Regions from separate parts of the Arthrobacter sp. 10T425 genome, predicted to be linked through region 1. Evidence: riboswitches for the same ligand, from Rfam matches in the RefSeq annotation. Region 1 holds a riboswitch; each other region holds the start of a gene.
What was found. Region 1 has a riboswitch for cyclic di-AMP ahead of AC1DDH_RS00880 (hypothetical protein). Riboswitches for the same ligand answer to the same signal wherever they lie in the genome.
Positions count from the first base shown of each region.

Region 1 (4,892 bases):
CATCACCTGCGCCGGAAGATCTCCAAAGCAGTGATCCGCACGGTGCACGGCCTCGGATACCAGATTGGCGAAGCCCATGAGTGACGGCCGGCCGGCCGGCGGAAATCCGGACCACTCCATCCTGCGCAAGGCTTCCCTCAAGGTCGCGGTGCGGATCAGTGCTGCGTGCGCGGTCATGGTTCTCGGGCTGCTCGCCGCCACGGCGCTGTACCTCACGAACCAACTGGCCCATCCTGAAGTGCCGGGCTCGGCGGCGGCCGGGACGGCCTACACCTACCTGGATTCCAAAGACGTCCTCGAAGCCATGATCATCGCCGGGGTGGCGGGAATCCTGCTGGCCGGAATCGTCGGGTGGCTCAGTGCGCGCAGCGCGATTCGTCCCCTCAGTGATGCCCTGGCAAGGGAGCGGCGTTTTATCCAGGATGCCAGCCACGAATTGCGCACGCCATTGACCATCCTGGACACCAGGATCCAGCTGGCCCAGCGCAACACTGTGCCCGGCTCCAGGCAAAGCCACGACCTGGCCCGGATCCGGGAGGACGCCGCGACGCTGACAGGGATTGTCAACGAACTGCTCCTCGCGGCAACCGCGGAGGCCCCGGACCGTTCCTCGCCCCCTGCCGACCTCGCCGACGCTGCCGCCAGCGTCGCCGGCAGCCTCCAGCAGGTGGCAGAGCAGCGCCAGGTGCGTCTGGAATTCTCTGCCGATGCCCGGCCGCTGGCCCGGATCGAGAAGAATGCGCTGCGGCGTGCCGTGCTGGCCCTGGCGGACAACGCGCTGGCCCACACGCCTCCGGGCGGCCGCGTGTCCATCACGACCTCAATCGAGCAGAAGCGCGCCGTGATCACGGTGGCGGACTCCGGGACCGGAATCACCGGCGTCGATCAGGCCCGGATCTTTGACCGGTTCGTGCGGACGGCCGGCACCTCACAGGGACAGCGGAGCTTTGGCATAGGCCTGGCCCTGGTCCGGGAGATTGCCGTCGCGGCCGGGGGCACCGTCGAGGTGGCCGCGACGGGCGACGAGGGAACCGTCATGAAGTTGATGCTTCCGCTCATGGGCAGCGGGAATCCCTGAGGTCCATGCGCCGGGGAAAGATATGCCAACGGGATCCCGGACTCCCGAATGCGGAGACAGGAAAGACCGGCGGTCGAGTTGCCCCCAAGGGAACTCGAGCGCCGGTCTTTCCGGATTGTCTGGCCCCGGGTCGGGGCCGTGCGGCTTAGGCGCGGACGAACGTCACGCCGCCGGTCGCGGTGAGCCAGGACAGCGGGTGGACCATGGTCTGGTTCTTGCCGTTCATGCCGCCACTGACCACCTGGCCGTTGCCGGCGTAGATGCCGACGTGGCCGGACTGGACCACCATGTCACCGGGCTGCGGCGTCGCCACAACGGTTCCAAGGCCAAGGAACGCGCGGGGACCGATGTCGCCAACGGGCTTACCCGCGGCGCCAAGGGCCTTTTCCACCATGGCGGTGCAGTCCTGGGTGATGCCCACCTGGCTGTAGGCGGCCGAGAGCATGATGGCGTTGCGTCCGCCCGCGGGCGGCGCGGCCGGCGCTGCAGCCGGAGCTGCTGCCGGAGCGGCCTGCACCTGGATGACCGGCTTGGCCGGAGCCTTGGGCGCTGCCGCCGGAGCTGCAGCGGGAGCCGGAGCCGGTGCGACGGGCTGTTCGATGACCGGCGCGGCAACAGAATCCACTGCGGGGCGCTCGAAGCTGATCTTGACGCTTGAATCGGCGCTGACGGGGGCACTGACCTGTCCGGTGACGTCGACGGTCGACGCCGGAGCAGAGTCACGCTGCACGGGGGCGGTGGCGGCGTTGGCGGCCATTCCGCTGGTCAGGACCAGGCCGGATGCGGCGGCGAGGACGGCGGCATGGCGCGCAAAAGTATTGACTGAAGTCATGAAAAATGTAGCCTCTCCCAATGCCTGCGAGGTGAGCTGTCGGATTCGGATGGGAGGCACCCGGCCGCACTCCCGGGCCCGTCGTTGCGGGCACTGTGCGGCTTCACCCCAAGACCTGCATATCAGCAGATCAAAAGTGGTTTCCCCGTCTCTGCCGGACGTTGATGCGAGTTACCCCCGGGCCGCGGCAGAGTTAGGCAATCGGCTGGGGAGCGCCCGTATCGGAGACAACAGGCACTCATCAACCGTAGCGCGAACCGCACCCGAAAGTCACATTCAGGTAACGGAGCCGTGATGCCGGGCCGCAATTTGCCCATAGGGCGGCGCCGTTTCCGAACATAGGATGATGCCATCAGCACCACCGGAAGCGGAGGCCCGAAAATGAACAGCCATTGTGTCGCCATCTGCCAGTTGAGCACTCAGCCCCAAGAGGATTTCGACGTCAACACCGAGCTGCTGATCCTCGACGGCGGGGACGTCCACGTGAGCACATGGGACGCGGAACCGCGCGACGGGGGTTTCGACGAGCACATCCTCAATGACCGGGTGGACGCGCTCGGGTACATGGTTGTCAACGACTGGGCTTTCCTGGACGGCAAGGCCTATGCGGTGGTGGAACGGCGGTCAGGCCCGGCGCCGGCCGGCCGCCGCGAACCGTGACCTTCCTGTCGCTGGCGCTGATCGCCGTCATCGCCTTGGCTGGCCCCCTGCTGGCCCTGCCGGCGCGCTGGCACTTGCCTGTCATGCTGGGTGAGCTGCTGGCCGGCATCGCGATCGGGCGCTCAGGCCTGGCCCTGGTGGACCCCGCGGACCCGACGTTCACCCTGCTGGCCAATATCGGGTTTGCGCTGATGATGTTCGTGGCAGGCACCCACGTTCCCGTGCGGGATCCGCACATCCGTGGCGCCCTCGGCAAAGGCTCCCGCCGGGCGATGGTGGCCGCAGCGGCAGCGGTGGTGATCGGAACCGGCATCGGACTGCTGTTCGGGACTGGACATGCTCCCCTCTACGTCGTGCTGCTGGCCTCCTCGTCGGCCGCCCTGGTGCTTCCAATCGTCGATTCCCTGCGCCTCGGCGGGCCAGATGTCGTCGCTATGACAGCGCAGGTGGCAATAGCCGACACAGCCTGCATTGTGGCGTTGCCGCTCCTGGTGGATCCGCCCCACGCAGTCCAGGCGGCGCTGGGTGTCCTCGCGGTGACCGGGTGCGCGGTAGTGCTCTTTGTCGGCTTGCGCTGGCTGGAGCGCCAGGGAATCCGTCGGCGCGTGCACCGGCTCTCGGAAAGCCGCAAGTTTGCCCTGGAGCTACGGATCCAGCTGGCCGTGCTCTTCACCCTGGCCGGTGTCGCGACGTGGAGCAATGTGTCTGTGATGATGGCAGGCTTTTCTTTCGGCCTGGTGATGGCTGCGGTCGGCGAACCGCGGCGGCTGGCCCGGCAACTGTTCGCGCTCAGCGACGGCTTCCTGGGTCCGCTCTTCTTCGTGTGGCTGGGTGCATCGCTGACTCTAAGGGACCTGGCCGGGCACCCGGACATGATGGCCCTCGGCCTGTTGCTGGGGGCCGGGGCCCTGCTGGCCCACGCCGACCTGGCTTTCCTGGGACTCCCGCTGTCGCTCGGGGTGTTGTCGGCGGCCCAGCTTGGCGTACCGGTGGCTGCGGCGAGCATCGGCACGCAGCTTCAGGTCCTGCTCCCGGGCGAGGCCGCGGCCCTGCTGGTGGGAGCGCTGGTCACCATAGCCGCGGGCGCCGTCGCCGGGTCACGGGCGGCGAGGACTTTCGCGGTCCCGGCAAATGCCGGCGGCAAGTCCGGAAATTCCGGCAGCGCCGTTGGGCAGGGCGATCCGGGGGGTCCGAAGGCCTGACAGTCCGAATGTCTAAATGCCTGGGCCAAAGCCGAGCCGGCGGCGAAATTTCGGAGGGTCATTCTCCAATTGACGTGAATTGCAGCTCCGGCCTCCACTTTGCCATCTCTGCCTGGACCCGGGAGACGGCATCCCGGACAGCTGTGCCGTCGGCGTCGAACGTCCCGCCCGGCTCGCCGAGCACCTCGTTGGCGTGCCGGAGGAACCTGTCCCAGTCCCCCGCGCCCGCGCGCAGCGCCAGCAACGGCGAGAGAAGCGCGGCCCGGCGCAGCCAGGCATCGGGCTCGCGCACCCACCGGTCCAGCACGCTGTCGGCCCGCACCCTGGCCAGAACATCGAGTCCGTCCACCAGGGGCCCGACGACGTCGACGGCGAGCGGATCCACAAGGTCCCGCACCCGCGCCTGCCGGATGAAGCCCTCCAGCCGGGTGAGGTCCGAGTTGGTCAGCAGCTTCACGTTGGCCTGCAGCAGGACCACGGCGGCCAGCCGGCGCTCGAAAACCGGCGCGGCCCCCGGGCCGGAGCCTCCGATCGCGGAGCCCCACAGTTCGGAACTCAGCGCAGTGACCTCATCGCGAGACAGCCCGGGATAGCGGCGGCCGGCATCCCGGACCGTGCCGCGCACGGCGCCCACGGACGTGCCGTAGAACCGGAGGCCGCTGCCCGCCGGCTCCGTTTCCAGCCGCGCCTGAAGCTGCTCAGCGCGGCGCCAGGAAGCTTCGCGCTGCAGCGAGAGGTCGATGAATTCGCCGGCATCACTCACCTGTCCATTCTTTCCCCTCGCGGCTCGCGGCGGAAACGCGGTGCCAAGCCGTCCTGGGCGGTGGGCCCGGACCATCTGCCTAGACTGAACTGGCAAGCCTCCGATCGAAAGCGGTTTACGCAACCATGCACACCAAGCTGACACTCGCCATCGCACTTTCCGCCATGACGCTGGGGGTGGCAGGGTGCGCTGCCCCTGCGCCATCTACCGCACCGTCGCCTGAGTCACCTGCGGCATCCGCGGCGCCGGCCTCTGATTTCGCATTAGACATCACGGGGGCGCCCGGCCGGATCGCCCAGGCCGGCCTCACTGTGCTGACGGCGGAGGGCAACGTGGACCACTATCACGCACATCTGG
Region 1 covers NZ_JBFTGZ010000001.1:173,806-178,697, reverse strand. The annotation lists gene AC1DDH_RS00890 (response regulator transcription factor) at 1-84, shown strand, start outside; gene AC1DDH_RS00885 (sensor histidine kinase) at 77-1,078, shown strand; gene AC1DDH_RS00880 (hypothetical protein) at 1,224-1,910, opposite strand; cyclic di-AMP (ydaO/yuaA leader) riboswitch at 1,918-2,120, opposite strand; gene AC1DDH_RS00875 (hypothetical protein) at 2,322-2,570, shown strand; gene AC1DDH_RS00870 (cation:proton antiporter) at 2,567-3,772, shown strand; gene AC1DDH_RS00865 (DNA alkylation repair protein) at 3,831-4,535, opposite strand; gene AC1DDH_RS00860 (hypothetical protein) at 4,661-4,892, shown strand, end outside.

Region 2 (4,892 bases), on a different contig from region 1:
AACTGCTGAACAGGATCCGCGCGTTCGCGCCGGAGGTGCCGGCGCTGTTCCTCACCGCCAAGGATGCCGTCCAGGACCGCATCACCGGACTGGCGGCCGGCGGCGATGACTATGTCACCAAGCCGTTCAGCATGGAAGAGGTGCTGCTGCGCCTGCACCGGCTGGTCCAGCGCTCCGGAGTGGCCGCCATGGACACCGCCGAACTCGTGGTGGGAGACCTCGTGCTCAACGTCGACACCCGCGAAGTCACCCGGGCCGGTGAGGAAATGCACCTGACCGCCACGCAGTTCGAGCTGCTGCGCTACCTCATGGAAAACCCGAAACGGGTCATCAGCAAGGCCCAGATCCTGGACCGTGTCTGGGACTACGACTTCGGCGGCCAGGCGAACATCGTGGAACTGTACATTTCCTACCTCCGCAAGAAGGTCGACGCCAACCACGCTCCGATGATCCACACGGTGCGCGGAGCCGGGTACGTCCTGAAACCGGCGGACTGATCCGTGCCCTCACTTTCCGGCATGACCCGCGTCCCCGGACGCGACTGGCGCAACCCGTCGACGTGGCATTTGCGCACCCGGCTGGTCCTGGTCGCCATGGCGCTGCTCGTGGCCATCTGCGGCGCTGTGGGCTTGTTCAGCTACGCCTCCATGGACCTCTTCCTCACCCGGCAACTCGACACCCAGCTGGACCAGGCCTCGCACCGTTCGAGCGAATTCGGCCGGCCCTCCTCGGACGATTCGGGCAGACGCCCCGACCCCCTCGAAGCCCGGGGACAGGGCGTCGGGACGCTTAACGCACGGATAGTGGACGGCGAAGTCAGCAGGGCAGGATTCCTGGCCGGGGACGGCGCGGTCAAGAACCTCTCCCCCGCCGACAACAAGGTTCTCCTGGCCCTCACCCCGAGCGGCGTGTCCGTGGACCGCAGCCTTTCGGCCGGCGCCTACCGGCTCACGGCGGCGCGAACACCGTACGGCGACGTGATTGTGACCGGACTCCCGCTGGCAGAAAAACAAAGCACCCTGGCCTCCCTGGTCTGGACCATGGTGGTGGTGTCCGCAGGCGGGCTCGTGCTGATCGGGCTCGCCGGCACGGCCCTGATCCGGCGGACCATGAAGCCGCTGGAACAGCTCTCCGAGGTTGCCACCAAGGTCTCCCGTCTCCCGCTGGACGCCGGCGAGGTGGCGCTCGGGGTCCGCGTCCCGACGTCGGCGGCCCATCCCGGAACGGAAGTGGGCAGCGTGGGCTACGCGCTGAACAAGATGCTGGACAACGTCTCCAACGCTCTCGAGGCGCGGCAGGAGAGCGAGATGAAGGTCCGGCAGTTCGTCGCCGACGCCTCGCACGAACTCCGCACCCCGCTGACGGCCATTCGCGGCTACACGGAGCTGATGCGGATGACCGAGCATTTCACCCCCGACGGCGAGAGGTCCCTCGCCCGTGTGCAAAGCCAGTCCGAGCGGATGACCACGCTCGTGGAGGACCTGCTGCTGCTGGCGCGCCTGGACGAGGGACAGCCGCTCAAAATCTCCGACGTCGACCTCACCCAACTGGCCATCGAGACGGTCAGCGATGAGAAAGTCATGGCCCCGGACCGCATCTGGCAGCTGGAACTTCCGGACGAGCCCGTGGTGGTGCGCGGTGATGCGACCCAGCTTCACCAGGTCCTCGCCAACCTGCTGTCCAATGCGCGCAAGCACACGGAACCCGGGACCAAGGTGGTCACGGGCGTTATGCGCTCGGCTGACGGCAGTGCCGTGGTCACCGTGACAGACAATGGCAGCGGCATCGCCCCGGAATTTATCGGCCGGGTCTTCGCCCGCTTCACCCGGGCCGACGCCTCGCGCACCAATCCGGCGTCGAACCCCGCAGCTGTCCCCGCCGATTCTGCCGTCGCGACGGCGAGGGTCGGGTCCGGGGCTCCCGCACGCTCGTCCTCCGGCGCCGTTTCCGGCAGCCGCGGAGGTCACGGCACGGCGACCGCCGCGCCGACGTCCGAGGGCACCAGCGGGTTGGGCCTGTCCATTGTCCAGTCGATCGTGGAGGCCCACGGAGGAACAGTCGAGGTCACGTCCCGGCCGGGCCGCACGGAGTTCGCCGTGCGGCTGCCCGCCTCGCCGCCGCCGGCGTAACCGGAACGGCCGCCGTCGGCGCAAACGGCCCGGACGGTCGACCGGCGAGCCCGGCGCAACCCGACACCCCGGCACTGTGACTCCTGTTACCAAAATGTGACTTAAGCGACCGGGTCCTGTAGCGTCGTTAGCGTGCGCCGCCATCGGTGCCGCATATCCGGACGGACGCCAAACTCTGCCGCTTCCCGGATTCCGCTGGACCAGGCAGAGGCGGGGGACCCAGAGTTCCCGGGCAATCTGCTTTCATGCGCCCTCGGGGTGAAGCCGACACGTGATGTTCCGTGCGGCCGGATGACCTCATCCGAACCCGACAGCTAACTCCGCCGGCGTTGAGAGGCCACCATGACTGAATTCCAGGTACAAACACGCCCTGTCGGCGGTTCGCATTCCCGCTCAGTTGGCGCCGCCAAGTCGCGCCACCGCGCCGAACCGGTCAAGCAGGCATCCGCCCTGTCGCGGTTCGCCGCCGGGCTCGGTGTAACCGGCCGCCGTGCCGCCGTCGTCACCGCCGCGTGCGCGCTGCTGCTGGGTGGCGGCGCCGCGAGCCAGGCGGCAGAGCCGGGCGCCCACACGGCGAACGTTGCGAGCCAGACGGCCACGATGGCTGACCCGCTGGCCAAGCTCAACTTCGAGCGGGTCCAGGTGGCTGGGCCGACCGCTGCCACGGAAAAGAACGTGGCTCCCCAGATCTCGGAGGTTGAGGCAGCCGAAGCGCTGATCCACGTGCCCGCTGCTGCCGCACCGGCAGCTGCGGCAGCACCTGCTCCGGCCCCCGCGGCAGCCCCCGCACCTGCTCCGGCTCCCGCGGCGGCCCCCGCTCCGGCACCGGCAGCCGCTCCGGCACCGGCACCGGCAGCCGCGCCGGTCGCAGTCGACGACCCCGCCGGCGCGCAGGCCTACGCCGCGTCCCAGCTGGGAAGCTATGGCTGGGCACCCGGCCAGATGCAGTGCCTGCACAAGCTGTGGACCAAGGAATCCGACTGGAAGACCACCGCCACGAACGCCAGCAGCGGCGCCTACGGCGTGGTCCAGTCCCTGCCCGCCTCGAAGATGGCGAGCGCCGGCGCCGATTACATGACCAACTACCGGACCCAGATCAACTGGGGCCTGAACTACGTCAAGTCGCGCTACGGTTCCCCCTGCGGTGCCCTGAACTTCCACTACGCACACAACTGGTACTAAACCGGCACTAGCCGCCCCCGCCCTGGAGGCCCCGGATCCGCATGGATCCGGGGCCTCTTTGCGTCTCCACGGCCGGACCGGCCCCGGCGGCCCGGACTTCCACAGCCCCCGCACAGCTTGACCCTAAAGCCCTCATATGGGCCGCCGGGAAAGTTGAGCCATGACATTCACAGACCAGGCCACAGGAACCCTGCCCCGCTCCACGGCGACGCCGGCCGGCCCGGCGGCCCCCGGGGCACCCTCGGGGCTTGCCCTGGCCGACGCACCCGTCCCGGGCCCGATCGCCGGGGCCCTGACCGTCCCCGGCGGCCGGCGCACGGCCATTGATACGCGCGCCAGCACGCCCCTGCTGGACGTCACCATCCCGGTCTTTAACGAGGAACGGGACCTCGAGGCCTGCCTGCGCCGGCTCCACGCGTACCTGCTCGGCGCCTTCCCGCATTCCTTCCGGATCACCGTGGCGGACAACGCCAGCACCGACGGAACGCTCAAGGCCGCGGAACGGGTAGCCCGCGAGCTGCGCGAAGTGACGGTGGTCCATATGGCAGAAAAGGGCCGCGGAAACGCACTCCGCAAGGTGTGGCTGGCCTCGCCGTCGCCGGTCCTGGCGTACATGGATGTGGATCTTTCCACTGATCTGGCGGCCCTCGGCCCGCTCCTTGCCCCGCTCATTTCCGGGCACTCCGACCTGGCGATCGGGACACGGCTGTCCCGCAACTCCCGCGTGGTCCGCGGACCCAAACGGGAATTCATCTCGCGCAGCTACAACTTCCTGCTCCAGGCCCTCATGGGCGCCCACTTCAGTGACGCGCAGTGCGGCTTCAAGGCGATCCGGGCGGACGTGGCCCGGCAACTGCTTCCCCACACGCTGGACAACGCCTGGTTCTTCGACACCGAGCTGCTGGTTCTGGCAGAAAAGTGCGGCCTGCGCGTCCACGAAGTCCCGGTGGACTGGACCGACGACCCGGATTCCAGCGTGGACATCGTCCAGACGGCCCTCGCGGACTTGCGCGGCATGGCACGGTTGAGCCGGGACCTGGTCTCGGGCCGGATCCCGGTTCCCGACCTGCGCGCGGCCCTGGCCCGCGGACCGCTGCCGGCCGCCTCGCGGGCACAGGAACAAAGCCCCGGCGGAAGCCTCTTCGGACAGCTCGTCCGCTTCGGCAGCATCGGGGTGGCCTCCACCCTGGCCTACCTGGCGATTTTCCTGCTCTGCCGCGGGTTCATGGACCCGCAGCTGGCAAACTTCCTCGCCTTGCTCACCACTGCCGTGGCCAACACTGCGGCCAACCGGCGCTTCACGTTCGGCATCCAGGGCGGCAGCCAGGCGGCTCGCCACCATTTTGAGGGGCTGCTGGTCTTCGGCATCGGGCTGGCCCTGACCTCGGGCGCACTCGCCCTCGTTCACGCCGCGTCGGGAGCGGCCCCGGACCGCTGGCTTGAACTGCTCACGGTTACCGCCGCCAACCTGGCCGCCACGGCCGTGAAGTTCCTGCTCTTCCGGTTGGTGGTTTTCCGCCACAGGCCCGCCGCTGCCGTTCCGGCGCCCGGCGCCCCCGATCCTTCCCTCCCCCGCACAGA
Region 2 covers NZ_JBFTGZ010000017.1:18,072-22,963, forward strand. The annotation lists gene AC1DDH_RS17345 (response regulator transcription factor) at 1-497, shown strand, start outside; gene AC1DDH_RS17350 (sensor histidine kinase) at 519-2,129, shown strand; cyclic di-AMP (ydaO/yuaA leader) riboswitch at 2,313-2,472, shown strand; gene AC1DDH_RS17355 (aggregation-promoting factor C-terminal-like domain-containing protein) at 2,472-3,311, shown strand; gene AC1DDH_RS17360 (bifunctional glycosyltransferase family 2/GtrA family protein) at 3,472-4,892, shown strand, end outside.
Region 2: it holds a riboswitch for cyclic di-AMP, as region 1 does, so the genes downstream of both, AC1DDH_RS17355 (aggregation-promoting factor C-terminal-like domain-containing protein) here and AC1DDH_RS00880 (hypothetical protein) in region 1, are expected to answer to the same signal.

Region 3 (4,892 bases), on a different contig from region 1:
GCCTGAGGCCAGGCCGGCCGCAAAGCCGGCAATGAATGTGGTCAGCGGTGCCGCCGGGCGCACCACGGAATGGGCGGCCACGCCGGCCAGGGCGAGGACCTCATTCACGTCAATCTCAACGTCGTCCAGCTCCAGGGCCTGGAGCAGGGCACGGCACCAGTCTTCCAGTGTTTCGTCCTGGCTTTTCACCGTTTGCCTCCATGGTCGAGTTCAGCTGTGCAGAGCCGGGCCGGAGCCCGGACCGCCGTCGGGAATCCTGCCGGATACCCCCAGTGCGGACGCGTCATCCCAGGTGTCGACGTCATCCGTGGAACCCGGGGGAACGCGAACTTCCCGCACGTCCAGCCTAGCAAGAAGGGCGAACACCGACGCGTTTTCCAGCCGGTCCCGGGACGCGGCGTCCGCGACAGAACGATGTAGCACGGCCGTGCCATAAAAGCCCGCGAGCGGCTGTTTCCGGCCGTCGGCCGAGACGGCCATGACGCCGTCGGCCGCGTCCCTTTCCGGCGTGCCTGCACCGGACGCGGCCAGCGCCTCGGCCAGGGCATGGACCGCGCCTTCCGACCGGGGCATGTCACACGCCAGGACGAGGGTATAGGGCGCGGCTGCTGCGTGCCGGCTCGCGTGATCGGCGGCCAGGGCGGCCAGCCCCGCCGCGATGGCTGCGGCCGGACCCGCGAAGGGCGGCTCTTCCCGGCAGGTCAGGACGCCGCCGGGCAGGCCCCCGGGGTCGGGGCCGACGACGACGGTGCGCCCCGCCGCGCCGGCGGCCCGCAGTGACCGCTCCAGGAGGGTGGCGCCGTCGTAGACCAGCCCGGATTTGGGCACGCCGCCGAGGCGTGAGGACCGCCCCCCGGCGAGAATGATGGCATCGAACTCCATCGTTTCAGCCTAGCGCGGCGCCAGCGGCCACCGAACAAGCCGTCACGTGCGCCGGCAGCGTCTTCACCGGCTGATCAATCAGCAAGGGGGCAGATCAGGCAGCCGATTCAGGCAGCAGGAACGGATCCCAGGCCGGCGTCGGCTTCTCGAGTTCCTTGATCTGCCAGATGGCACCCTTTGGCGGGCCCGGAACAAAACCGATCTTCCAGCCCATCTCCGCCGGCGTATGGTCGCTCTTGGCGTTGTTGCACCGCAGGCACGCCGCCACCAGATTCTCCCAGGAGTCGGCCCCGCCCCGCGATTTGGGCTGGATGTGGTCGATGGTGTGGGCAGCCTTGCCGCAGTACGCGCAGCGGTGGGCATCCCGGCGCAGCACGCCGCGGCGGCTCACCGCAGTCATTGTGTTGTACCTGGGCCGGATGTAGCGGTTCAGCAGGATCACGGACGGGCGGCCCAAAATGTCCTGGGGGCCGACCACGGGGTCGTCCCCTTCGGCCACCACGCTGGCCTTTCCGGTCAGGACAAGGACGAGCGCCCGGCGGAAGGTGATGACCGCCAGCGGTTCATATCCAGCATTCAGAACGAGAGTGCGCATCCGCATACCTCTTCACGGCCGCACCCGCCAGCGGCACGAGGGCCGGCTGCCCTCTGCATGGTCGGGCTATGGATCGACAACACAAGAGTAAACACTCAAGTGCCGGATCACCGAATATTTTTTCACCGGTGCGGTCCCGGGCGCGGAAAGTTCACTGCACGGCAACGCAAAAGACCCCCGCCTGCAGGCGGGGGTCTTTCGGAATGCTGGGGTTCGTGCTTAGGCGCCGACGCGGATGAAGACCGGGCCGGAGCCGACGTTGACGCTGTACAGCGCGGTGGTGCCGCCGTTCCAGCCGCCGTGCACTGCCATGCCGTTGCCGACGTAGACCGCGATGTGAGCCATGCCCACGCCGCCGTTCTGGTAGTAAGCGAGGTCGCCCGGGCGTGCCTCGGCGGCGCTCACGGTGCGGCCCAGGGACAGGTAACCTGCCGGCCAGCCGTGGTAGTGGATGCCTGCCGCGGCCAGGGCGTTGGTGGCGAGGGCGGTGCAGTCCTGCGCCACGCCGATCTGTGCGTAGGCAGCGGCGGCGATGGTCGCGCCTGCGCCGCTTCCGATGCCAGCGGGGGCCTGGGCAGCGACGCCGCCGCTGACGCCAAGCTCGGTGCCGCCGGCGCGGGTGGCCGTGGCGTCCTGGACCTTGACAACGGGCTTGGGAGCCTCGACAACGGGAGCCGGCGTGGTGGTCACGGCGGGCTTCTCGTAGGAGATCGCGATGGTGGAAGCGGCCGAGATGGTGGCCGGAGCTGCGGACTGGACTTCCAGGGCCGAAGCGGAGGTGGATTCGCGCTGAACATTGGTTTCAGCAGCGTTGGCTGCGATTCCGCTGGTCAGGACCAGACCGGAAGCTGCGGCGATGACCGCAGCCTGACGACCCACGCCGCCGGCGTTGTCGCCGACAGCCTTAGCAATAACAGCCAGCGAGTTGGTCTTGGTGACCTCGGCGCGGTGCCGTGCAACGTTTGCACGAGTAGTCATTAAGTTCTCTCTTTCGTGATCCTTGGACCGCGCGCTTTCGGGCGCGGACTGAGGACGCTCCGGCATCTTGGGGGTACGCCGGATCGCCCCGAAATGGGTTACTTAGCGAAGGGTGTACTGCGAAGACGCGCCAAAAGCGGAAACTGCATGCTGTCCGGGCTCGCTAGAGATTGAGCCTGCGGAACGTGATCCAATCCGGGCGCCGGCAAGGGCGGCACGTGATGTGGATTCCAGCGGGCTCGACAGAGCCTCGCCGGTGCGCATGCGCGCAGAATTGTGGCGTGAAGACACGAAAGTAGCCTCTCCCAATGCCTACGAGGTGAGCTGTCGGATTCGGATGGGAGTCACCCGGCCGCGCTGCTTCCTGGGAAGCTTTGCGACTTAACCCCAAGGCCTTCTTTCGAAGGCCAAAATTGGTTCCCCCGCCCCTGCCAGACGATGTAATGCGAACGGACCTTGAGCGGTGGCAGAGCTAGGCAATCCACTCAAGAGCGCCAACTTCGGAAAAGTTGGCGTGCTTCAAACCCTACAGCAGTCCGGATCCAATGTCACATTCAGATCACGGCGTGTCACAGGAAGTTGAGAGCAGCCCATCGTCTTTTTAGAGCCAGCCGAGCGGGTCAACGACATCGCCGTTGACCATCACTTCAAAGTGGAGGTGGCAGCCCGTGGAGGCGCCGGTGGTTCCGCTCATGGCGACGACGTCACCGCGGGAAACCTTCTGGCCGACCTTGACCGAGGCCGAGGACAGGTGGTTGTACGTGGTCTCCAGGCCGTTGCCGTGATCGATGACCACGCGGTTCCCCCCGCCGAAGGGATGCCAGCCGTTGAAGGTCACGGTGCCGCTGGCGGCCGCGTGGACCGCCGTGCCGCACTGGGCGGCGAAATCCTGGCCGCGGTGGAACTCCCCCGCGCCCCCGGTAATGGGGCTGACACGGTAGCCGAAGGGCGAGGCCGTGACCAGCTGGTCGAGCGGCGCACCCAGGGTGCCGGCCGATGCCGCGCGGGTGATGGTGCCCACAGACTGGGCGCTCAGCAGCTGCTTGAGTTTCCCGTCCGGATCGCCCTTCGTGGTGACGGCCGTGCGGTTGAAGTCGACTTTGGCGGCGGCGGCAGCGGTGACATCCGGCTGCACGGCAGCGGAGAGCGCGCCGGACCCGCCCGGATTCGAAGCCATCACCGGGCTCGTGACGGGGACCGTCACGGTCAGAACCAGACCAGTTGCGGCCAGGGCGATCCCGGCCTTCTGCCCGACCCCGCTGGCCGCGGCAAAGTCCGTGACCTGGCGGAACGGACTGCGACGGCGACGGCGTTCATCCCGGTGCACGTCCCGCGGGCGTTCGGCCGTGTGTGCGACGACGGGACGCGGCTCCGGTGCGGGACCGGTCGCGCGGCGACGGCCCCTGGAGGTCTGGGTGGTCAAGAACGGTTCCTCTCTGGATGGCCTGCGAAGTTAGCTGTCGGATTCGGGTCAGAGAGATCAAAGACCCGGTCCGCCGTTGCAAGCAGCCACGCACAGATGCATCCCCAGGGGATCCTTCGGTGGAAGCTGCTTGCCGCTGACGGACTTCACCCCAAGGCTGCCGAAGTAGCAGCCGAAAGTGGTTCCCCCGCCCCTGCCAGGAGGTAGTTCTGCGACTGATCCGCTGGCAGGGCTCGGCTTCGGATCAGGTAACGCTTTGGTATCGGTACTGGGCACTAACTATAGGCGATTAAGCCGCCCGGTAATAAATCCGTAACCGCAATTGTGGACAACTCATGGGTCGTCCCATGACCGGCGCGTAGTGGCTGGTCAGGCGACTGTTACAAAGACGTGCGCGGCAACCTCGGGCGGCAGTTCCAGGGCACCTTCGATATCGGGGACGCGGACCGAGATGTACTCCCCCACCCGCTCCAGCGAGACAAGCGCGCCAGGCCTGATTCCGCCCTCGTCGAGCTGGGCCAGAAGCTCCGGCTCCACCTGGATCGGCTCCGCGAGCCGGTTGACCGTAACCCGGGAACTTACCCCGTAGCCGGCCATGGCCTCCAGCAGGTTCACAGGCCTGTCCACGGGGGCGCCATTGGGAACGCCGCCAAGATCCGCAAGCCCCGGAATAGGGTTTCCGTAGGGCGAGACTGTCGGGTGGTTGAGCATCTCGAAGATTCTTCGCTCGACGCGTTCGCTCATGACATGTTCCCAGCGGCACGCTTCCTCGTGGACGTAGGCCCAGTCGAGCCCGATCACGTCCGCGAGGAGGCGTTCGGCCAGACGGTGCTTGCGCATGACACCGATTGCACGTTTCCGTCCGGTTTCCGTCAATTCAAGGTGCCGGTCGCCGGAAACAACCACCAGCCCGTCGCGCTCCATCCGGCCGATCGTCTGGGACACAGTGGGGCCGGAGTGGCGGAGCCGTTCGGCGATGCGGGCGCGGAGGGCAACGATGTTTTCTTCTTCAAG
Region 3 covers NZ_JBFTGZ010000006.1:108,130-113,021, reverse strand. The annotation lists gene AC1DDH_RS09315 (DUF6457 domain-containing protein) at 1-189, opposite strand, end outside; gene mobA (molybdenum cofactor guanylyltransferase) at 211-882, opposite strand; gene AC1DDH_RS09305 (HNH endonuclease) at 977-1,477, opposite strand; gene AC1DDH_RS09300 (NlpC/P60 family protein) at 1,697-2,455, opposite strand; cyclic di-AMP (ydaO/yuaA leader) riboswitch at 2,751-2,920, opposite strand; gene AC1DDH_RS09295 (M23 family metallopeptidase) at 3,057-3,878, opposite strand; cyclic di-AMP (ydaO/yuaA leader) riboswitch at 3,883-4,097, opposite strand; gene AC1DDH_RS09290 (iron-dependent transcriptional repressor DtxR) at 4,248-4,892, opposite strand, start outside.
Region 3: it holds a riboswitch for cyclic di-AMP, as region 1 does, so the genes downstream of both, AC1DDH_RS09300 (NlpC/P60 family protein) here and AC1DDH_RS00880 (hypothetical protein) in region 1, are expected to answer to the same signal.